2 regions of the Microbacterium horticulturae genome follow, and region 2 is predicted to be linked to the other one. Evidence: predicted binding sites of a transcription regulator. Region 2 holds the regulator's gene; the other holds the start of a gene.
The links. The regulator LexA, encoded in region 2, represses DNA repair genes until DNA is damaged. The targets are predictions, from matches to a motif close to TCGAACANNTGTTCGA.
Positions count from the first base shown of each region.

Region 1: the regulator LexA is predicted to act here: its motif matches at 8,733-8,748, upstream of PU630_RS13110 (DUF222 domain-containing protein).

Region 1 is NZ_CP119108.1:2,759,403-2,770,569, reverse strand. Features, by position in the region: gene PU630_RS13160 (TetR/AcrR family transcriptional regulator) at 1-432, shown strand, start outside; gene infA (translation initiation factor IF-1) at 587-808, shown strand; gene rpmJ (50S ribosomal protein L36) at 876-992, shown strand; gene rpsM (30S ribosomal protein S13) at 1,142-1,516, shown strand; gene rpsK (30S ribosomal protein S11) at 1,555-1,953, shown strand; gene PU630_RS13135 (DNA-directed RNA polymerase subunit alpha) at 2,099-3,094, shown strand; gene rplQ (50S ribosomal protein L17) at 3,130-3,702, shown strand; gene PU630_RS13125 (acyltransferase family protein) at 3,910-5,751, opposite strand; gene truA (tRNA pseudouridine(38-40) synthase TruA) at 5,815-6,660, shown strand; gene PU630_RS13115 (hypothetical protein) at 6,672-6,992, opposite strand; gene PU630_RS13110 (DUF222 domain-containing protein) at 7,372-8,724, opposite strand; gene PU630_RS13105 (DUF4012 domain-containing protein) at 9,046-10,836, opposite strand; gene PU630_RS13100 (tyrosine-protein kinase domain-containing protein) at 10,833-11,167, opposite strand, start outside.
Region 2 is NZ_CP119108.1:2,191,656-2,202,822, reverse strand. Features, by position in the region: gene PU630_RS10650 (phosphotransferase family protein) at 1-433, shown strand, start outside; gene PU630_RS10645 (PepSY domain-containing protein) at 430-1,047, shown strand; gene PU630_RS10640 (class I SAM-dependent methyltransferase) at 1,071-1,712, opposite strand; gene hflX (GTPase HflX) at 1,928-3,262, shown strand; gene PU630_RS10630 (prolyl oligopeptidase family serine peptidase) at 3,272-5,164, opposite strand; gene PU630_RS10625 (methylenetetrahydrofolate reductase) at 5,406-6,374, shown strand; gene metE (5-methyltetrahydropteroyltriglutamate--homocysteine S-methyltransferase) at 6,371-8,692, shown strand; gene lexA (transcriptional repressor LexA) at 8,752-9,411, opposite strand; gene PU630_RS10610 (LysM peptidoglycan-binding domain-containing protein) at 9,720-10,073, shown strand; gene PU630_RS10605 (histidinol-phosphate transaminase) at 10,150-11,167, shown strand, end outside.

The DNA.
Region 1 (11,167 bases), 570 kb from region 2:
GTCATCTCGCAGGGCGCGGAGCGGTTCAACCAGATCGCCGAGCGCACCGACGACGCCGATCCGCGGGTCGCCCTCGCGCGCATGGCGGCGCGGCTGTGGCGCGAGGCGTCTGCCGTGCGCGCTTCTGCCAACATCGCGCTCGACGACGTGCATGTGAGCCAGACCGTGCAGGCCCTGGCGCCGCTGCGTCGCCGGGTGCGCGCGGTCGTGGTCGCCGGGGTGGAGTCAGGCGCCTTCCGCGGTGACATGTCGTCGCAGCTGCTCTCGTTCCTCGTCGAGCGCACCGGGCGCGCCACTCTGCGCGAGCTGCGCCCGGCGACCACCGACGGAGCCGAGACGGTGGTGCGGGTGGTGCTGAGCATCGTGGGCGTAGCCTGGAGGGAGCAGGCCGCGCTGCTCGAGACGCATCCCGAGATCCTCGCGGCCGACTGACGCACCCCGCATCCCGTCGAGTTGCCGGCTGGACCGCGGGCGCATATACTAATTCTTTGGTGCCTTGCGCCTACTTCGGCGTGTCTCTTTGTGAGGCCGGCATCACCACCCCATCCACGCAGACCGACCGGTCTGCATGAACGATAGCGAGGCTATGGCGAAGAAAGACGGTGTCATCGAGATCGAAGGCACAGTGTCCGAGGCGCTGCCCAACGCGATGTTCCGCGTCGAGCTCACCAACGGTCATAAAGTGCTCGCCACCATCTCCGGCAAGATGCGGCAGAACTACATCCGCATCATCCCCGAAGACCGTGTGGTCGTCGAGCTCAGCCCGTACGACCTGACCCGTGGCCGTATCGTCTACCGCTACCGCTAGACCGGTCGAGAAGTAACGCCCCGGGCACCCTCGTGCCCGCCCGGCGAAGACAGCGAACAGGAACATCATGAAGGTTCAGCCGAGTGTCAAGCCCATCTGCGATCACTGCAAGGTGATCCGCCGTCACGGGCGTGTCATGGTCATCTGCAAGGCCAACCCGCGCCACAAGCAGCGCCAGGGCTGAGACGTGGATGCTGCAGGCCGCGGCATCCACTCTCCACAACTGAATATCTCGAACAGGCAGGATCAGAACCTCTCACGAGGGGACACCCCGGGGCGGAGGCCCGGGCACCGATTCTGCTCCACACCTCCACAAACTCCTAGGAGAAGCGCATGGCACGTCTTGCCGGCGTCGACATCCCGCGCGACAAGCGCGTGGTGATCGCACTCACGTACATCTACGGCATCGGCCGCACCCGTTCCAACGAGATCCTCGCGGCGACGGGCATCGACGAGAACATCCGCGTCAAGGACCTCAGCGACGACCAGCTCGTCCAGCTCCGCGACCACATCGAGGGCACCTACAAGGTGGAGGGTGACCTGCGCCGCGAGGTCGCCGCAGACATCCGCCGCAAGGTCGAGATCGGCTCGTACCAGGGTGTTCGTCACCGTCGTGGCCTCCCGGTCCGCGGTCAGCGCACCAAGACCAACGCGCGTACCCGCAAGGGTCCGAAGCGCACGGTCGCCGGCAAGAAGAAGGCGCGCTGATCTAGCGCCCGCGTCACGGATTCAGGAGAACAGACACAATGGCACAGGCCAAGTCCGCAGCGCGCAAGCCGCGCCGCAAGGAGAAGAAGAACATCGCGCTGGGCCAGGCCCACATCAAGTCGACGTTCAACAACACCATCGTTTCGATCACCGACCCCTCGGGCGCCGTCATCAGCTGGGCATCGTCGGGTGGCGTGGGCTTCAAGGGCTCGCGCAAGTCGACCCCGTACGCGGCCGGCATGGCCGCCGAGTCGGCCGCCCGCCAGGCCGCCGACCACGGTGTCAAGAAGGTCGACGTCTTCGTGAAGGGTCCGGGTTCGGGCCGCGAGACCGCGATCCGCTCGCTCCAGGCCGCCGGCCTCGAGGTGGGTTCGATCCAGGACGTCACGCCGCAGGCGCACAACGGGTGCCGCCCGCCCAAGCGTCGCCGGGTCTGAGACTTCGTCGCCGGGTGCCTCGTGAGGGGCATCCGGCACGATCGTGCTTCCGGATGCCGCGGGTCGCGGCATCCCTCGAGAAAACTCAACACCTCACCAACTGCACGTGTCATATAGCGGGCACGGCGCACGAAAGGAACACATAGTGCTCATTGCACAGCGTCCCACCCTCACCGAGGAGAAGATCGGCGAGTTCCGCAGTCGGTTCGTCATCGAGCCCCTGGAGCCCGGCTTCGGCTACACGATCGGCAACGCGCTGCGTCGCAGCCTGCTCTCGTCGATCCCGGGAGCGGCGGTCACCAGCATCCGCATCGACGGCGTCCTCCACGAGTTCAGCACCATCCCCGGTGTCAAGGAAGACGTCACCGAGATCATCCTGAACATCAAGCAGCTCGTCGTCTCGAGCGAGCGCGATGAGCCCATCACCGCGTACCTGCGCAAGACCGGCGCCGGCGAGGTCACCGCGGCCGACATCTCGGCTCCCGCCGGTGTCGAGGTGCACAACCCCGACCTGGTCATCGCGACCCTCAACGACACCGCGCGCTTCGAGCTCGAGCTGACGATCGAGCGCGGTCGCGGCTACGTGTCGGCGACGCAGAACCGCAACGAGTACGCCGAGGCCGGGCAGGTTCCGGTCGACTCGATCTACTCGCCGGTGCTCAAGGTCAGCTACCGCGTCGACGCCACCCGTGCCGGTGAGCGCACCGACTTCGACAAGCTGGTGCTGGACGTCGAGACGAAGGCGGCCATCTCGCCGCGCGACGCCGTCGCTTCGGCCGGTCGCACGCTGACCGAGCTGTTCGGGCTCGCCCGCGAGCTGAACGTCGACGCCGAGGGCATCGAGATCGGCGCAGCGCCGGTCGAGACCGTCGCGTCGACCGAGCTGTCGATGCCGATCGAAGACCTCGACCTGTCGGTGCGTTCGTACAACTGCCTCAAGCGCGAGGGCATCAACACCGTGTCGGAGCTGGTCGCCCTCTCCGAGACGCAGCTGATGAACATCCGCAACTTCGGACAGAAGTCGGTCGACGAGGTGCGCGACAAGCTCGTCTCGCTCGGCCTGTCGCTGAAGGACTCCGTGCCCGGTTTCGACGGCGCGCACTTCTACGGCGGGTACGACGACGAGCCCGAGAACGACTGATCTTCGATCGACTTTTCACCCTGGAGTAATTGAGAATGCCTAAGCCCACCAAGGGTCCCCGCCTCGGAGGCGGCCCTGCCCACGAGCGCCTGCTGCTTGCCAACCTCGCCGCCGCGCTGTTCACCCACAAGTCGATCAAGACGACCGAGACCAAGGCCAAGCGCCTGCGTCCGCTCGCCGAGCGTCTCATCACGTTCGCCAAGCGCGGCGACCTGCACGCGCGTCGTCGTGTGCTGTCGGTCATCGGTGACAAGGAAGTCGTGCACATCCTCTTCACCGAGATCGCGCCGCTGGTCGCCGACCGTGAGGGTGGCTACACCCGCATCACGAAGGTCGGCAACCGCAAGGGCGACAACGCGCCGATGGCCGTGATCGAGCTCGTTCTCGAGCCCGTGACCAAGAAGGCGACGCCGGCGAAGAAGAGCACCAAGAAGGCCGAGCCCAAGGCTGAGGAGGCCCCCGTCGAGGAGGCTCCCGTCGAGGAGGCTCCCGTCGAGGAGGCCCCCGCCGCCGAGGAGATCGCCGCGGACGAGACCGAGGTCGCGGCGGATGCCGCTGCCGACGCCGACGCCGCTGCTGAGGCTCCGGCTGAGGAGAAGGCCGAGTAGTCGACCCTCGCACTCGCACGAGACCCGCGCACCGTTCGGTGTGCGGGTCTCGTCGTTTGTGAGAGGGGTGGATGCCGCAGCCCGCGGCCCGCGCCGTGTTCAGGACTCAGCTCATCCGCGCGGGTGTCGCGCCCAAAGCCGCGCGTAGCAGGTCACACGGCGCAGATCGGATGAGTTCTGAACAGCGCAAGCGCGCGCGGCACCGGCTCAGTCCGTGGCATCCACCGTGGCGAACTCGCCCACGCGCAGCACCAGGCGGTCGTGGGACCGCGTACGCGCGCGCTGGTCGGCGCTGATAGCGTCGGCGACGGCGTCGGCGTAGTAGCGGCCGCCGGCCTCGCCCGGGTGGATGTGGTCGCCGGCCAGCAGATCTTCGTGCGGGGCGATGGCGCCGGCCCAGTCGGCGACGAGCACGTCGGGGTGGGCGCCCGCGTACGCGCGGAGCTCTTTGTTCACCCCGGGGATCCACGCGCGCGGCGCCGACGCCGTGACGAGCACGAGGTGGCGATCGGGGCCGAGCTCGTTGCGCACGCGGTCGAGCACCGAGCCTTCGACGGCGCCGTTCGTGCCCAGTCCGAGCACGACGTAGTCGCGCAGCCCGTCGCCGAGTCGGCCGATGATGCCGGGCGCCGTCCACATCGAGCGCGAGACTTCGGCGTCGATGCGGATGCCGGGGTAGCGCTCGAGCAGCGCCGGCGCCGCGGCCAGCATGACCGAGTCGCCGATCGCGTCGATCTGCGCGCCGTCGACGGGAGCGGGGGCCGTCGAGCGGGCAGCCCTGCCGTCGCGCACCAGTGGGGGACGCAAACCCGGCGTGCGGTGTGCGAGCGCGCGCTGCCCGGCTTCGACGGCGGCTCGTCCCGACGTCTCGCCGGGGGCGGTGGCGATCGCGGCCGTGGTGCCGCCGATCACGACGACGGCGAGGACCATGGCCACAAGGGCTCGGAAGCGCGGCGCGGGCGCTCCGCGCAGGCGGGCGCGCAGCATCCCGAACACGCCACGGAAGCCATGCCGGCGCACCGGTCCTTCCACCCAGCGGTGCGAGACCGCCGCGCAGCCGATCGTGAGCACGAGCACCGCCGCGCCGAGCCACGCCGGCGTGCCGAACATCGCGGTGAGCAGCACGAGCAGCGGCCAGTGCCAGAGGTAGATGCCGTACGAGCGGTCGCCGATCCAGCGCAGCGGCGCGATGTCGAGCACGGGTCCGAGGCGTGAGCCCGGGGCGGTCGCGGCCACGAGCACCACGGCGGTCAGCAGTGATGCGGCGGCGAGGGTTCCGGGGAAGGATGCCGCATCCTGCGTCTCGGGCAGGGTGGCGACGACGACGATCCCGGCGAGGGCGAGGGCGCCCAGAGTGGCGCCGAGCGCTCGTCCGGCGCGCCCGGACAGCCAGCGTGGGGGAGCGGCCCGCTCGAGGCCGACGGCCAAGGCGACGCCCAGCAGCAGGCCGAAGGCGTGCGTGTCGGTGCCGAAGTAGGCGCGGGTGGTGCCGGCGCCGACGACGTGGGCCATCCAGAGGGCGGATGCCACGGCCGCCGTGAGCGCTATGCACGCGCGCAGCCAGCGCCGACGCACGAGCAGCAGGAGGGGGAGCAGCAGCGGCCAGACCCAGTAGAACTGCTCCTCGACAGCGAGCGACCACAGGTTGCGGAAGAGCTCAGGGGTGTCGGCCGAGAAGTAGTCGGCGCCGCCCGCGATCGACACCCAGTTGTAGCTGAAGGTGGCCGCGCCCAGCACCTGCGGGCCGAGGCGCACGAGAACGTCGCCGCCGATCGCCCACGCCCAGGTCGCGGCGACGGTGACGAGCACGACCAGGGCCGGCAGCAGACGTCGGGCACGGCGGCGCCAGAAGTCGACGAGGTCGGTACGGTCCCGCAGCAGCAGCGAGGTGATCAAGAAGCCGCTGATCACGAAGAACATGTCGACGCCGATGAAGCCGCTGTGCAGCATCCATCCCGGGAAGAGGTGGTAGATGACGACCAGGGCGACGGCGATGGCGCGGAGTCCATCCAGGCCCGCGTAACGGCGGGCAGAAGAGGGCTGTGTCATCGGCGTCCGGTGGGAGGGAAGAAGCTGCGTCAAGTCTACGTCGGGGCCCGTAGGCTGGTGGTCGTGCGCATCCGGCTCGACATCGCCTACGACGGCACGCATTTTCGCGGGTGGGCGCGTCAGCCCGGGCTGCGTACGGTGCAGGGCACCATCGAAGACGCTCTGGCGCGCATTCTCGGCGGTGCGCCGCGGTTGGTCGTGGCCGGTCGTACTGATGCGGGCGTGCATGCGCGCGGCCAGGTGGCGCATCTCGACCTCGATGACGGGCAGCGCGAGCGGCTTTTCACGCAGACGCGGCGGGATGCGGCATCCGACCCCGTCGATCGGCTCGCCTATCGCGTACGCGGCGCGCTGGGTGCCTATCCCGACGTGACGGTGCATCGCACCGCTGTGGCGCCGGATGGCTTCGACGCGCGCTTCTCGGCGGTGTGGCGGCGGTATGAGTACCGGGTGGCCGATCTGGTGAGCGGCTACGATCCGCTCGAGCGCGCGCGCACGACCACGGTGCGTGCGTCACTCGATGTGGAGGCGATGGATGCTGCCGCCCGGTCGCTGATCGGTCTGCACGACTTCGCGGCCTACTGCAAGCCGCGCGAAGAGGCCACGACGATCCGTACGCTGCTCGAGTTCGATTGGCATCGTGCCGGCGACGGGGTGCTCGTGGCGAACGTCCGTGCCGATGCGTTCTGCCATTCGATGGTGCGTGCCCTCGTAGGTGCGTGTGTGGCGGTCGGGGAGGGGCGGTTGTCGATCGCGGATGCTGCGACGCTGCGCGATGCCGGTGAGCGCACGAGTGCGTTCAAGGTGCTGGCGGCGCGGGGGCTCACCCTGGCGGAAGTCGGCTATCCGGCCGACGAGCTGCTGGCGACGCGGGCTGAGCAGACGCGGGCGCGGCGCGATCGCGAGTAGCCGTACCGGGCTCAGCCGGCGGTGACGGCTTCGGTCGTGGTGGTGCCGGCGGCCTTGCGCGTGCGACGGATGCTGGTGGCCATGGTGATGGCACCCGCGGTGAGCATCAGCGCGCCGCCGCCGAGCCAGGCGCTGAGCAGACCTTGGCCCCCGTTCGCGTCCGCAACGCGGACGGTCGTCGGGTTGCCGGCGTCGTAGATGCCGCTGCTTTCGCAGGCGCTCGACGAGACGGTCGTGCATTCGTCGGACGGATGGATGGATGCCGCATGCGCAGCGATTGGCGACAGGGCGGCGCACACGCCGACCACAGCCGCGATGAGCCCAGACCTCATCGACGATCTCCCCTAGTAATCCCCAGAATCGAATACTCGCGTGTCGAGCCCCACGCTCAGACGCACATCTTCGATCTTAGGGGTGTTCACAGACATCGGTCAGCCTCGGTCGCGTTGTGTGACGGAATGGCGCCGCTCGTGCGGTCAGCGCGTGGTGCGGTGTCAGCTCGTTCACCGGTCAGGGGCGTGCCGCGCCGCCGGACGGTGGCCGTCAGCGCCCGCGCGCCGGACCGTTCGTGCTCAGCGCCCGCGCGCCGGACCGTTCGTGCTCAGCGCCCGCGCGCCGGACCGTTCGTGCTCAGCGCCCGTGCGCCGGACCGTTCGTGGTCAGCGCCCGCGCTCCGTCAAACCCGCTCAGCCGGCCCGCGTGCGAACGCACTCAGGCCGTGAGCGCGTAATCAAACCGGGCGCGGCCACCGAGCCGGGGCGTCCGGGCAGGATCGACCGTCGCTGGCGGAATGAACCACACCTTGGCCCGCGTGCCCTTGCCCTCGATGCGGATCTCCCACCCGTTGTCGTGGATGTGATGGTGGCACGGCTCGCAGAAGAGCACGCCCTCTTCGAGGTTGGTTTCGCCGTGATCTCTGCTCCACCAGTTCAGATGATGCGCCTTCGTCATGCCCGGTGGAAGATTGCACATCGCGCATCCACCGTCACGCTCGACGAGCGCCAGCTTCTGAGCTCGTGTGAAGTAGCGCTTCTCTCTACCCCAGTGGAGGATCTCGCCCTTGCCGTCGAGCACGACGGGGATGATCTTCGCCGCCGCAGCGTAATGCCGGGCGGTTTCGGGGGACACCGGCTGGTCGATCCCGTCGATCTCCGCGAGTCCCACGCCTTCTTGGAGGGTTTCAAGGTCCATCCGCACGACGACGCTGGCTCCCCCCAGCGGCAGGTCGTTGTGTTCGCAGCCCAGAGCGTGCTCAGCGAGCTGGATGAGAGCATCGGCCTGGCGCTGCTGCAGCGACCGCTGATCGGGCTCGTCGCCCTCAAACACATCCTTCGCAGCGCGGAACGACGCGGATACAGTCGCCTCGACCGCGGTCTTGATCGGCGCACCCGCCGTGACTTCGAACTTCGCGTCGATGCACAGGAAGCCGTCGCGAACCCACATGCGTGCATACTGCTCGCTGCGCCGATCGCGTTCTTTGGGCTCGACGCCGTCTTGATCGAGCCATGCCTCGGCCTGGGTGACGAGCTTGCGCACCTGATCGGCAGACAGACCCGGGGCCTTCTCTACGAGAATGCGCTCGGCTTCATCGCGGGCATCGAAGGTCGTGCGCACGGCGATGCGGTCGAGCCTGGCGATGATGATGTTGGCGGCGGCCAATCCGAGTCGTGCCGACTTCATCGCCTCGGCGACGTGAGGGTGTCGCGCGGGCAGCTGCTCGCCGATCAGATTCTGTCGCGGCGCGATGGCCTTGCCGACAGACACGAGTCGCTTCGCATCGCCGGTGCCGACGCCGGTGGTTGCGGAGATGAGGGCCGCGGGATTGCGGAACCCCTGCTGCTTGGCCAACGAGTCGGCGCCCAACTCGGGCCGCGATTCATGATCGATCTCGGCGGCCACCTCGGCGCGCACCGCATCGAGCCGGCGACCCACTTCACCGAGTGCGTCGTTCACCGCGACCAGCGCATCGCGCCCGATCTCTGATACCGCGGCGGAGCCTTCGGCGGGCCAGGCGCGTCGCAGCGCCGCGATCGCGTCGTCGAGGCCTCCGAGGGGATGTTTCATAAGAACCATCGTACGCGTGTTCGAACGAGACGCAAGGGAAAAACCGGGTCAGCGGCAAATCTGTGGAGAACTCAAAATCGCTCGCAACTGTGGATAACTTCGTACAAAACGGCACAGAATGAACCCCCTGCCGCGTTGGCACAGCCGCTCCCGGCCGAGCCCGCGCACAGCCGCTCTCGCACCGAGCCGTCCGCACCGAGCCGTCCGCACCGAGCCGTCCGCACCGAGCCGCCCGCACCGAGCCGCGCCCGCGCCGAGCACCCCCAGCCGCCAGATCCTCGAGCCGCCCGAACCTCGAGCCAGCCCGCCCCCAGCGCCCCCCTACTTGCAAACGCTCGACAGCCCCACCGTGTCGCGCGATACGACCGTCGGCGTCGCGTCCACGGCGAGTGTGCTCGGCACCCCGCCGCTCGCCTTCACCGTGATCGTGGCGGTGGCCGACTTGCCGGGTTTCAGATCGACCGTGTAGCTCAGCACGTGCCGCCCGTCGTGAAAGCCGCCGCCGAATCCATCGCCGGTCGACAGCTTCGCGTCGACGAGCTGCACCGGCTCGGGAAGATACAGATACACCACCGTGCGGATCGTTCCGGGAGTGGGGCCGCGGTTGCCGGTACCCGCGATGTAGCTAGGCAACGACGCCGCATCCTTCGGCGCCTCGCTCTTCAGCTTGACCGCCAGCGTCGCGGTGCCCGATGCCTCGCCCGACGAGGAGACCGAGCACGTGCCCCAGTCGACGGAGATGTCGTCGCGCAGGTAGTAGTCCATCTTTGAGGCGGTGCCGGCGTTGAGATACACACCGAAGCGCGCGGTCGTGGCGTCCGTCTCCGGTAGCCCACCTGCGAGCGTCGTGTCGGCCAGCAGCTTCTGGTCGTCGTGATGGGCGCTCCAGATGAGCAGTCGGTGCTCGTCACCTGCGCGGGTAAGCGCTGTCACCAGCGCGCCGGGGTCGGCATTGCCCTGTGCGAGGGCGCTGAACACCGATGCGGCCGCCGCAGCGAAGAACGCGTCTTGCTCGCGCGGATCGGTGTAGCGCTTGTACACGTCGTTTAGCAACAGCGAGACGGCGTTATTGCTGGTGAGCGTATCGCCGGTGGCGAGCTTCACCGGCCCGGTGGCCTTGAGTAGGTAGGACAGCGCGATCGGGTCGATCGACAGCACCCCGTCGACCTTCTGCCCATCGTGCTCGTTCGCCCACATCGTGCGCGCGAGTTGCCCGGTAATCGCGAAATCAGGCACCTGCGTGATGTTCTGCATCCAGCGGCCGGGGCGCTCTCCGAAAATACCAACGATTTCCTTCCCCAGCGGCACCACCGATGTATCGGCAACCGGAAAGTCGGTCGCCGCGGCCTGCGCGGTCATCGTCATGGCGCCGTCGTGGGTGTGGATGAGGGCCATGGCGCCGGGCACGCCGCCCAGCGAGCGCAGCTCGGCGTTGTTCTGGAAGAGCACCAGATAATTGCGGTCACCGTCGGCGCCGAGCATGGCCGGCAGCAACGCCGACACGCGGGTGAGGGATGCCGTGGCCTGCTCGGTCTGGTCGAGCAGATCACCGACCTGGTCGACGGCGTTGCGCAGCGGTGCGACCAGCGGGGCGCGGTCGATGCCGTCGATGGATGCCGCGGCCGAGGTGATGCCGGTGGCCGCCGTCGTCGCCGCCGACTGGATCGACGTGAAGCTCGCCAGGTCGATCTTGCCGTCTTTGGGGCGCAGCGAGTCGATGGAGAACGATGCGGCGACCTGGGTGAGCGGGTGAAGCGCCGTCGACGCGACGTCGTCGATGGTCGAGGCCACGGTCGACACGGCCGACAGCTGCGGACCGACCCAGGGCAGCATCTCGCTCGCGCGCCACACGGGGTCAGAGGTCAGCCGACGGGCGGCGGCCGTGTCGGCCGACAGCGAGGCAATTGAGGACGAGGCGGCCCCGGTATCGGTGAGGTGGTCTTTGACCTGTAGGGCGGTGGACTGTGCCTTCTGCAGGTGGGTGTAGGCGAGAACACCGCGCACCGTGACCCACGCGGTGGCGGCGAGCGCGAGCACGAGGACGGCGCCGAGAACCCAGACGAGGACGGTGCCGGCGATCCGCGCCGGGCGGGGTAGGGCCGAGTCACTCACGACAGGCCGAGCAGGTCTTCGACGCTCGTGCCCGGCTTCGCCGGAAGGGGAGCGGCTGACTCAGATCGCACGGGCCGAGCCGCGGGCGCTGCCTCAGGAGCGACGGCGCGCGTCGCTGAAGCCGAAGCTGCGGGCGCGCTGGCGCGTCGCGGACCGGCGGACTCCGCAGTAGCCTTCGTCGCCTTCGTCGCCTTCGCGGGCTTGCCCGGCGTGCCTGTGGGCGCTGCGCCCTCGTCTTCGCTGTAGTAGTAGCCGTAGCCGTAGTAGTAGCCTGAACCGGCGCCCTTGCGGGGCATCTTGTTGAGTACCACGCCGAGCACCTTGCCGTGGG
Region 2 (11,167 bases):
CCCACGCCTGCTGGCGGGCGACCTGTGGACGCCGAACGTGCTCCTCGCTCACGCAGAGGCCGCGCAGCCGGTGATCACCGGCGTGGTGGACTTCGACCGGGCGTGGTGGGGCGACCCGGCCGCGGACTGGACGATCTGGATGGCGCGGCGATTGAACGCACCGGACCGCGATGCCTTCTGGGACGGCTACGGCGCCCTTCCGTACACCGACGAGGGGGCGGCCGCCCGCTCGCTCGTCTACGAGGCGCGGCATCTGGGCGCGGTGCTGCTCGAACGGTCGAGGCTGGGCGCGTCGCCCGAGCGCATCGCGGAGACGCGGGATGCTCTCGGCACGATCTCCGCGGCGCTGGCCTCGCTGTCGTTCCGCGGCTCATGGTCCGTTCAGGGTGGTTCCATAGGCTGGATTCCGAGCGACGCGATCGGAGGCACATGATGCTGACAGACAAGAGAAGGCTGCTGTGGGCGGGGCTCGTGGTCGCCGGAGTCGCCGTGATGAGCGGGTGCAGCGCGAGCACTGCTCCCGACGATGCCTCCACCACGGAGGGCGGGGCTCCCGCGGCATCCACCGCCCCTGTTCCCGGCGCCACGGAGACCACCCCCTCCGCCGATGCATCGGCACGGACGGCAACCGCCCTCACCGCGATCGACACGGCCGAGAAGGCCGTGAGCGACGGTCAGGTGTTCGACCTCGAGCTCGACACCGATGACGGCGTGACGCTGTGGGAGGTCAAGGTCGCAGGCAGGGGCGGCACGCAGTTCGACCTCGAGCTGTCTGAAGACGGCACGACCGTGCAAAGCAAGCACGAGGACACGACTCCCGACGACGACATCGCGAAGCTGGCGACGTCGACGCTCACCGTGCGCGATGCCCTCGCGGCGGCAGCCGAGCATGCCGACGGCGACGCCAAGGTCACGGCCGCCGAGATCGACCGCGAGCGTGACGGCACCATCACCTGGGAGGTCACCCTCGGTGGCGACGACGGCATCACCGTGGTGATGGATGCCGCGGATGGCCGCGTGATCCGCTCCGGTCCCGACGCGGGCTGAGTGCTGACGAGCGAGGGCTCACACTACGGCAGCTCGATGGGCTCCGTCATCGGGGTCCCGTGGCGCCGCACCTTCAGCACACGATAGCCGCGGCCGGTCGCCGCGCGATGAACGCTGAACGTGTCGTCGAGAGTGGCGGCGAGCCAGCGCTGCAGCGAGTCCGAACCGAGATTGCGCTGCACCACCAGCCACGCGTCGCTGCGCTCGTCCAACCGTGGCAGCCAGCGCAGCAGCATGTCGTGCAGCACGTTCTTGCCGACCCGGATGGGCGGGTTCGAGCGGATGCCGCGGAACACGATGTCGGCGGGAACATCGTCGGGCAGCACGGCGTTGATGTTGTCGAGGCCGAGGGAGGCGGCATTGCGACGGACCAGATCGAGAGAGCGCTCATTCACGTCGACGGCCCAGACCGTGGCGTGCGGAGAATCCAGCGCGATGCTCAGTGAGATCGGGCCCCAGCCGCAGCCGAGGTCGAGGATGTCGCCGCCCGGCGGCGGCGGAGGCGTGTTCGCCAGCAGCACCTGGGTTCCGGCATCCACGCGGTCGGGACTGAACACCCCGCCGGCGGTCGTGACCTCGATGTCGCGACCGGCCAGACGGACCGTGATCGTGCGGAGATTCTCGGCACTGGCGGGCGACGCGCTGAAGTAGTGGTCACCGCTCATGATGCATCAGCGTAGTGGAAGGAAGCGCCGTGCCGGAGACTAGAGTTGATCGAATGGATGAGACCACGCCGGACCCGGTCGATCGCGTCCTCGCGCGCGCCGACGCGCACTCCGGAGTGCGCGTGTTCGGCGCCGCGCAAGCGCTGCAGGACGAGACGAGCGCCGTGGGCGGCGACACCGACGGCGAGCAATGGGATCGCGAGGAGCGCGCGGCTCTGCGCCGGGTGCCCGGGCTGTCCACCGAACTCGAGGATGTCACCGAGGTCGAGTACCGCCAGCTGCGGTTGGAGAACGTCGTGCTCGTCGGCGTGCACCCGCAGGGCGAGACCGAAGACGCCGAGAATTCGTTGCGCGAGCTGGCGGCCCTCGCCGAGACCGCCGGTGCTGTCGTGCTCGACGGCATGCTGCAGCGGCGCCCGCATCCTGACCCCGCGACGTATGTCGGCCGCGGCAAGGCGCTGCAACTGCGTGACGTTGTGGCGGCGCTGGGCGCCGACACCGTGATCGCCGACACCGAGCTCGCCCCCAGCCAGCGACGCGCCCTCGAAGACGTCGTGAAGGTCAAGGTCATCGATCGCACCACCGTCATCCTCGACATCTTCAGCCAGCACGCCAAGAGCCGGGAGGGCAAGGCGCAGGTCGAGCTCGCGCAGCTCGAGTACCTGCTGCCGCGCCTGCGCGGCTGGGGCGACTCGATGAGCCGTCAGGCGGGCGGCCAGGTCGGTGCCGGGGGAGCGGGCATGGGCTCGCGCGGTCCCGGTGAGACCAAGATCGAACTGGACCGGCGCCGCATCCGCACCCGGATGGCACTGTTGCGCCGACAGATCAAGGAATTCGGCCCCGCCCGCGAAGCCAAACGCGCCGAGCGCAGGCGGCACACGGTACCGTCGGTGGCGATCGCCGGCTACACGAACGCGGGCAAGTCATCGCTGCTGAACCGGCTGACCAGCGCTGGTGTGCTCGTCGAGAACGCGCTGTTCGCGACGCTGGATGCCACGGTCCGGCGATCCGAGACGGCGGACGGGCGCGTATACACGCTCACCGACACGGTCGGCTTCGTGCGCAACCTGCCGCATCAGCTCGTCGAGGCGTTCCGCTCGACCCTTGAAGAGGTCGCCGACGCCGACGTCATCCTGCACGTCGTCGACGCGTCGCACCCCGACCCGGCCGCACAGCTGGCGACGGTACGCGATGTCATCGGCGACGTGGGCGGCCGCGACATCCCCGAGATCGTGGTCTTCAACAAGGCCGACCTCATCGACGACGACACCATGCTGCTGCTGCGCGGACTGGAACCGGCGGCGCTGTTCGTCTCGAGCCGTACCGGGGCGGGCATCGACGAACTGCGCGAGCACGTCGAGCAGACGCTGCCGTTGCCGGCCGCCGAGGTCACCGCCCTCGTGCCGTATGACCGGGGCGATCTCGTCTCCGCAGTGCACGAGACCGGGATCATCCTCGATCAAGCGCACGAAGAGGGCGGCACCTTCCTGCACGCCCGCGTGGGAGCGCACCTTGCGGCGCAGCTCGCACCGTTCCTCGTGGCGCGCTGAGTCCGCGCGTCAGCTCAGGGCCAGCGGGTCCACCCCGTCGGGCGCGAAGCCGAAGACCGCGCCGAGGAACGCGAGCTCCTTGCGCAGCACGTCGATGGTCGTCTCCGGGCGCCGGAAGCCGTGCGCCTCGCCCTCGTACAGCACGAAGGCGTGCGGGATGCCACGCTCGGCGAGTGCGGCACGGATGGCCTCCGCCTGGCTCGGCGGCACGACCGGGTCGTCGGCGCCCTGCAGCAGCAGCACCGGCACCCTGAACCGCTCGGAGTGCGACAGGGGCGAACGCTCCAGGTACACGGCCTCGGCTTCGGGAAGCGGACCGATGAGCCCGTCGAGGTAGCGCGACTCGAAGTCATGCGTATCGGAGGCCAGTGCCCGGGCGTCTCCCACGCCGTAGCGCGAAATCCCGGCGCCGAACACGTCCGTGTTCGCCAGGGCGGCGAGCACCGTCCAACCGCCGGCCGAGCCTCCTTCGATCGCCAGGCGTGCGGCATCCGCCCGCCCTTCGGCGGCCAGGCCCGCCGCTGCCGCGGCCACGTCGTCGACGTCGACCACGCCCCACTGACCGCGCAGGCGCTCGCGATACGCACGGCCGTAGCCGGTCGATCCGCCGTAGTTGACGTCGAGCACGCCGATGCCGCGGCTCGTGAAGTAGGTGACCTTCGCCGATGCGGCGGGGCCGGTGTGCGAGGTCGGCCCGCCGTGCACGAACACGAGGTACGGGGGCAGCTCGCCAGCCGGGGCCGTGGCCGCAGGACTGGTCGGCGGATAGTCGAAAGCGTGGACCTCGCCGTGGGGCCCCTCGAACGTGACGGCGCGCGGCGTCGGGTTCCATTCCCTCGCCCAGGCGGCCTCGCCGCCGGCGATGCGCTCGGTTCCAGACGGGTCGTCGACGTCGATGAGCCAGACCGCGGGCGGCCCCGCCGCGCCGGCGCCGGTCGCCAGCACGTGACGTCCCCGCGCGTCTTCGATCGACACGTTGGCCGACACATCGACGGGGAGGGGGGATGCCGTGCCCGTGGCCTCGTCGATGACGACGAGCTCGTCGCCCCCGTTCGTGCGGACGGCCACGACACGTCCGCCCTCGACCGGCTGGAACCAGCGGGTCCCCAGCACCCAGACCGGCCCGCCGGTGTCGGCGTCGACGGGTGAGACCGGGCGCCGCTCCAGGTCGGCCGAGATCTGCACCCGCCAGAGGTTCCAGCGTCCGGTGGTGTCGTCGGCATACAGCAGTGCATCAGGGTCGACCCAGACCGGCTGCACCGGCGAGCTGTCACCGCCGGCGACCGTCACCGGGTCGGTGACGCCGTCGGGGCCGATCCGGCCTACGCGCAGCTGGGCGCGGTCCCAGGGCATGTCCGGGTGGTGCCACGCGATCCACGCGAGCCGTTCTCCGTCGGGGGAGAGGGCGGGATGGGCGACGAAGTCGCTCCCGGCAGCCAACGACCGCACCGTTGCGTCAGCGACGATCTCGACGATGTCGTGGGCAACCCGATCGTCGCGGTGCGTCTCGCGCACGGCCAGCAGGTGCCCGTGCTGCCATGACAGGCCGCCGAAGCGCACGCCGACGTCGGGAGCAGTCAGCCGGCGCGGCGCGCCGCCGGGGGTGTGCTCCCACACGGTCTGATCGCTCTTCTCGACGAAGAAGAGGCGGCCGTCGTCGGAGGCCGTCCACGCGCCGCCGCCGTACTCGTGCACGCGCGAGCCGACGTTCCACGGGGCCGGCAGCAGGACGCCGTGACGGCGTGAGCGCACGGTCATGCGGCCGCCTTCGGCCGGCACCGACTCACCCCACCACACATCGTCCGCGACGAAACGCGCGCCGTCGAGGCGCGGGGAGGACGAGGCAGCGGCCTCGGCGGTGATCGGGGACGGCCAGGTGCCGTAGGGCAGGGTGACAGGCATCTCCCCACGCTAACCCGTGACGTCACGCGGTGGGCATATACCTCTGGAGATATGGACCTCGCAACAGTGCGTCACACCGTGTGACGAGCGATGACGAAGCGTCTACCGTGGACCCATCGTCGCCCGGGTCTTCCCGGGCAGGAGCGACAGCCGAGCCCGGCACCCGCCCGCACACACCGCGCCATCGCGCGCGTCCGCGGCCGCCCGGCCCTTCGCACTTGCCCACCGAACAGGAAGCACCATGACCCTCGCCGACGACCTGCAGCGTCCCTGGGCTGTCGCGCCGTTCTCCTTCGAGGTCTACCCGCCCCGCACCCCGGCCTCGGCCGCCGCCTTGCACGACACGCTGCAGCGGCTCGCCGCGGCGGGCCCGCGGTTCATCTCGGTGACCTACGGCGCGGGCGGCTCCACCGGCGGACCCTCGCTGGAGGTGCTGAAGTACCTGCGCACCCACACCGATGTCGAGCCTCTCGCGCACCTGACCTGCGTGGGCAACACCTATGCGGGGGCGGCACGTCTCATCCGGGAGTTCCTGGATGCCGGCATCCGCAGCTTCCTCGCTCTGCGCGGCGACCCGCCCGCAGGATCCGTCGAGGGCGACCCGTTCCTCGGCGACCTGGAGTCGGCTGCCCAGCTCGCGCAGCTCATCGACCGCGTGCAGGCGGAGCGGGCCCCGTATGCCGAAGCGGGCATACGGGGGCTGCCGCGCGCGGCCCGGGTGGTTCCCGGAGAACACGTCGAGATCGCCGTCGCGGCGTTCCCCAACGGCCACCCTCGCTCCCGGCACCCCCGGGAGCACATCGATGCGCTGCTGGCCAAGCAGGCGGCCGGGGCGACGTTCGCCATCACCCAGCTCTTCTTCCACGCCGACGACTACCTGGGCTTCGTCGACCGGTCTCGCGCGGCCGGGGTGACGATCCCGATCCTGCCCGGCATCATGCCGGTCACTTCGCCCCAGCGCCTCTACCGCGTGCTCGAGCTCTCGGAACAGGATGCGCCCGCCGAGCTCTCGATCGCGCTGCAGATCGAACCCGATCCGGTCCGGCAGCGGGCGATCGGCATCAGCTCTGCCGCACGCCTGGCGGCCGAGGTCGTCGCGGGCGGCGCCCCCGGCGTCCACCTGTACGCGTTCAACAGCCACGAGACCGTCCTGGCCGTCCTCGACGAGGCCGGGATCCCCACCCCCATCCAGAAGGAGATCGCACGATGACCGCATTCCCCGCCGGGACGATCCTCGGCTACCCCCGCATCGGCCGCCGCCGTGAGCTCAAGCGCGCCGTCGAGGCGCACTGGGCCGGCACCCTCGATGAGGCGGCGCTCGAGCACACCGCCGCCGAGTTGCGGCGCGCCACGCGCGAGCGCCTGGCCGCGCTCGGACTGGGCCGTGACGACTCGTCCATCCCCGAGTCGTTCTCGTACTACGACCAGGTTCTCGATGCGGCCGCTGCCGTCGGCGCGCTGCCGGCGCGGTTCGCCGACCTGCGCGAGGCCGACGGCTCGATCGGCCTGCGCGCGTACTTCGCGGCAGCCCGCGGCGATGCCGAGCGCACCCCGCTGGAGATGACGAAGTGGTTCGACACGAACTACCACTACCTCGTGCCCGAGATAGCACCCGAGACGGTCTTCGCACTGTCGAGCCACCGCTTCGCCCAGCAGGTCGCCGAAGCCCGGGCCGACGGCGTCGTGACGCGGCCGGTGGTCGTGGGGCCGGTGACGCTTCTGGCGCTGTCGAAGCCCGCCGACGGCGCGCCGGAGGGCTTCGTGCCGCTGAGCCGGATCGATGACCTGCTGCCCGTCTACGTCGAGCTGCTCGCGGCACTGCGCGCAGCCGGCGCCGAGTGGGTGCAGCTGGACGAGCCCGCTCTGGTCAGCGAGTCGCTGGAGGTCGCCCCGGCCGATCTGGCCGCGGCCGCCGAGCGCGCCTACGCGGTGCTCGGCGGGGCCCACCACCGGCCGCAGATCGAGGTGGCCGCCGGCTATGCACAGCTCTCCGAGGAGAGCTGGCGAGCGCTCGCCGCCGCTCCGATCGACGCCATCGCCGTCGACCTGACGCGCGGTGAGGTTCCCATCCCCGTTTCGGGGCTCGCATCGAAGACGCTGATCGGCGGCGTGGTCGAGGGGCGCAACGTCTGGCGCGGCGACCTGGCGGCGGCGTGGGAGAAGCTCGAGCGACTGAAGGCGCTGGGTGCGGCATCCACTGCCGTCGGCACCTCGACATCGCTGCAGCACGTCCCGCACGATGTCGACGACGAGCCCGACCTCGATGTCCGGTTGAAGAGCTGGCTCGCCTTCGCCGATCAGAAGGTCGGCCAGGTCGCGGTGCTCGCCCGTGGACTCGTCGACGGTCGTGCGTCCATCGAAGCCGAGCTCGCGGCTGCCACCGCGGCGTTGGCGGATCGCGCGGCCGCCGACGGCGTGCACGACGGTGCGGTGCGTCCGCGTGCGGCGTCGCTCGACGCGGCGGCGTTCGACCGCGGCCCACAGGACGAGCGGGATGCCGCGCAGGAGGCGCTCGGACTGCCGCTGCTGCCCACCACCACCATCGGGTCGTTCCCGCAGACCGCTGACATCCGCCGGGCACGGGCCGCGCACGACCGCGGCGAACTGTCGACGTCTGACTATGAGGATGTGCTGCGACTGGAGATCACCTCGGTCATCGGTCTGCAGGAGGAGTTGGGTGTGGACGTGCTCGTGCACGGCGAGCCCGAGCGCAACGACATGGTGCAGTACTTCGCCGAGAACCTCGACGGTTTCGCCGTCACGCGCAACGGCTGGGTGCAGTCGTACGGGTCGCGCGCCACGCGCCCGTCGATCCTGTGGGGCGATGTGTCGCGCCCCGCACCGATCACCGTGCGCTGGGCGCAGTTCGCACAGGCGCTGACCGAGAAGCCGGTCAAGGGCATGCTCACCGGGCCGGTCACGATCCTCGCATGGTCGTTCGTGCGCGACGACCAGCCGCTGGCCACGACCGCCAACCAGGTCGCACTGGCTCTGCGTGACGAGATCGGCGACCTCGAGGAGGCCGGGATCCGCATCATCCAGGTCGACGAGCCCGCCCTGCGCGAGCTGCTGCCGTTGAAGAAGGGTGACCAGCCGGCCTACCTCGATTGGTCGGTGGCGTCGTTCCGACTCGCGACGGCGGGCGCGGATGCTGCAACCCAGGTGCACACGCACCTGTGCTACTCGGAGTTCGGGGTCGTCATCGACGCCATCGCAGCGCTCGACGCCGATGTGACGTCGATCGAGGCCGCGCGCAGCCGTGGAGAGGTCATCGCCGACATCGCCGAGTCGGGCTTCTCCCGGGGCATCGGCCCCGGGGTGTACGACATCCACTCGCCGCGCGTGCCGCAGGTCGACGAGATCGTCGACCTGCTGGAGCAGGCGGTGAACTCCATCCCCGTGCGCCGTGTGTGGGTGAACCCCGACTGCGGTCTGAAGACGCGTGCGTACCCGGAGACGGTGGCGGCCCTCGGCAACCTCGTCGCGGCCGCCGAGCGTGTCCGTGAGGGGCGCCTGGCGCGCGTCTGACCCTCGACGGCGAACGGCCCCGGGAGCGCATCCCGGGGCCGTTCATCGTCGGTGCGGTCTCAGACCGCGCGCAACACCGCCACCACCTTGCCGAGCACGACTGCTTCATCGCCGAGGATCGGTTCGAACGACGAGTTGCGGGGGAGCAGCCAGGTGTGGCCGTCGCGCTGGCGGAACATCTTCACTGTCGCCTCGCCGTCGAGCATCGCAGCGACGATCTCGCCGTTGTCGGCGGTGTTCTGCGCACGCACGACGACCCAGTCGCCGTCGCAGATGGCGGCGTCGATCATCGACTCGCCCTGCACCTTGAGCATGAACAGCTCGCCCTTGCCCACGAGCTGACGCGGCAGCGGGAAGATCTCCTCCACCTGCTGCTCGGCGGTGATCGGCACTCCGGCGGCGATCTGGCCGACCAGCGGAACGAGCGCGGCGTCCCCGACGGCGGGCGCGGAGTCAGCGGGGTTCTCCGCAGACGTGCCGGGCAGATCGATGAGGATCTCCATCGCCCGCGTCTTGCCGGCGTCGCGGCGCAGGTACCCGCTCAGCTCGAGCTGGTTGAGCTGGTGGGTCACGCTCGAGAGCGACTTGAGTCCGACGGCATCGCCGATCTCGCGCATGCTCGGCGGGTAGCCATGGCGGGTGATCGACTGCTGGATCACCTCGAGGATGGCCATCTGCTTGTCGCTCAGGCTCTTTCGTCGCCGTGTCTGCCGGCGCATTCTCGGCACCTGCGGCGCCGGTGTCGTGGCGTCCTGCGATGCGTCGCCCATGTCAGCTCCCGTTCTCGCCGCTGCTGCAGCTTCTTCGAATGTCGGAGGTCCGTGGTGAGGTGTCCTCATCGAAACGGTATCCGCTTCCGAGTCGGATCGGCGTCAGCCCGCGGGCGTGTCGTCTTCGATTCGGATTCGGATCCCGATCCCACTTGACAGAGTACAGCATCGAAACTAGATTCGGAAGATAGATTCGGTACGGGACGCCCCCGGCCGGGCTCCCGCACCGAATCTCTTCACAGCATCCAGGAGGAGCCATGGTCACGATCGCCCCGACAGCGCAGCGTGTCACTCATCTGCGTCTGACCGCCCGCGGACGCCGCGTCCTCGCGGCGCTGGTCGCGCTTCCGATCGCCGCCGCCATCGCGGCGGCCGCCGTCGGCGGGGGCGCAGCCCTCGCTTCCCGTGACGCGGGCGCTCCGGCGGGTTCGTTCGCCACGGTCACGGTCTCGGCCGGCGACTCGTTGTGGGGGATCGCCCAGCGCGTCGCACCGCACGCCGATCCGCGCGACGTCGTCGACGCCATCGTGCGTCTGAACGCGCTCGAGGGTGTGACGGTCACACCCGGCGAAGTCCTCTCCCTTCCCGCGGATTACGCTCCGGCCGGCTGACGGACGGGTGCGGCTCTACGATGGAGCGGTGAGCCCTCGATTAGACGACTTGCCCGTTCGTGATGATCTGCGCGGCATGAGCCCGTACGGTGCACCGCAGGCGCGCGTGCCCGTCGCCCTCAATGTGAATGAGAACACCCACCCCGTTCCCAAGGAGGTGGCCGACGACATCCTCGATGCCATAGCCCTCGCCCTCCACGACGTGAATCGCTACCCCGACCGGGAGTTCACGCAGCTGCGCGAGGCCTTCGCCGAGTATCTCGGCCACGGGCTGACCCGTGATCAGCTCTGGGCGGCGAACGGGTCGAACGAGGTGTTGCAGCAGGTGCTGCAGGCGTTCGCGGGCCCGGGGCGCACGGTGTTCGGCTTCGCACCCACCTATTCGATGTATCCGCTCCTCGCGCGGGGCACGGGAAGCGCGTGGGTGGCCGGCGAGCGGGGCGTCGATTACACGATCGAGCCGGATGCGGCCGCAGCCCAGGTCGCCGAGGCGAAGCCCGATGTCGTGCTGCTGTGCTCGCCGAACAATCCGACCGGTACCCCGATGCCCATCGATGTCATCGAGCGGGTGTACGACGCGACCGACGGCATCGTGGTGGTCGATGAGGCGTATTGGGAGTTCGCCCCGCGCGACGAGCGCTCCGCTCTGACGCTGCTGCCCGGGCGGGAGCGCCTCGTCGTCTCGCGGACGATGAGCAAGGCGTTCGCGTTCGCCGGGGCGCGTGTGGGCTATCTGGCGGCCGACCCGGCCGTGACCGACGCACTGCGCCTCGTGCGGCTGCCCTACCACCTGAGCACACTCACGCAGGCGGCGGCGCTGGCGGCCCTGCGGCATGCGCCGACGATGCTCGCGACCGTCGATGACATCGTGGTCCAGCGCGATCGGATCTCGGCGACGCTCGAGGCGCTGGGCTACAAGCCGTACGAGTCGTGGACGAACTTCGTGCTGTTCGGCGGTGTCGACGAGCCGACCGCGACCTGGCAGGCGCTCCTCGATCGGGGCGTGCTCGTGCGCGACGTCGGGCTGCCCCGCAGTCTGCGGGTGAGTGCGGGTACTGAGGAGGAGACCAGCGCGTTCCTGGACGCCCTGGCCT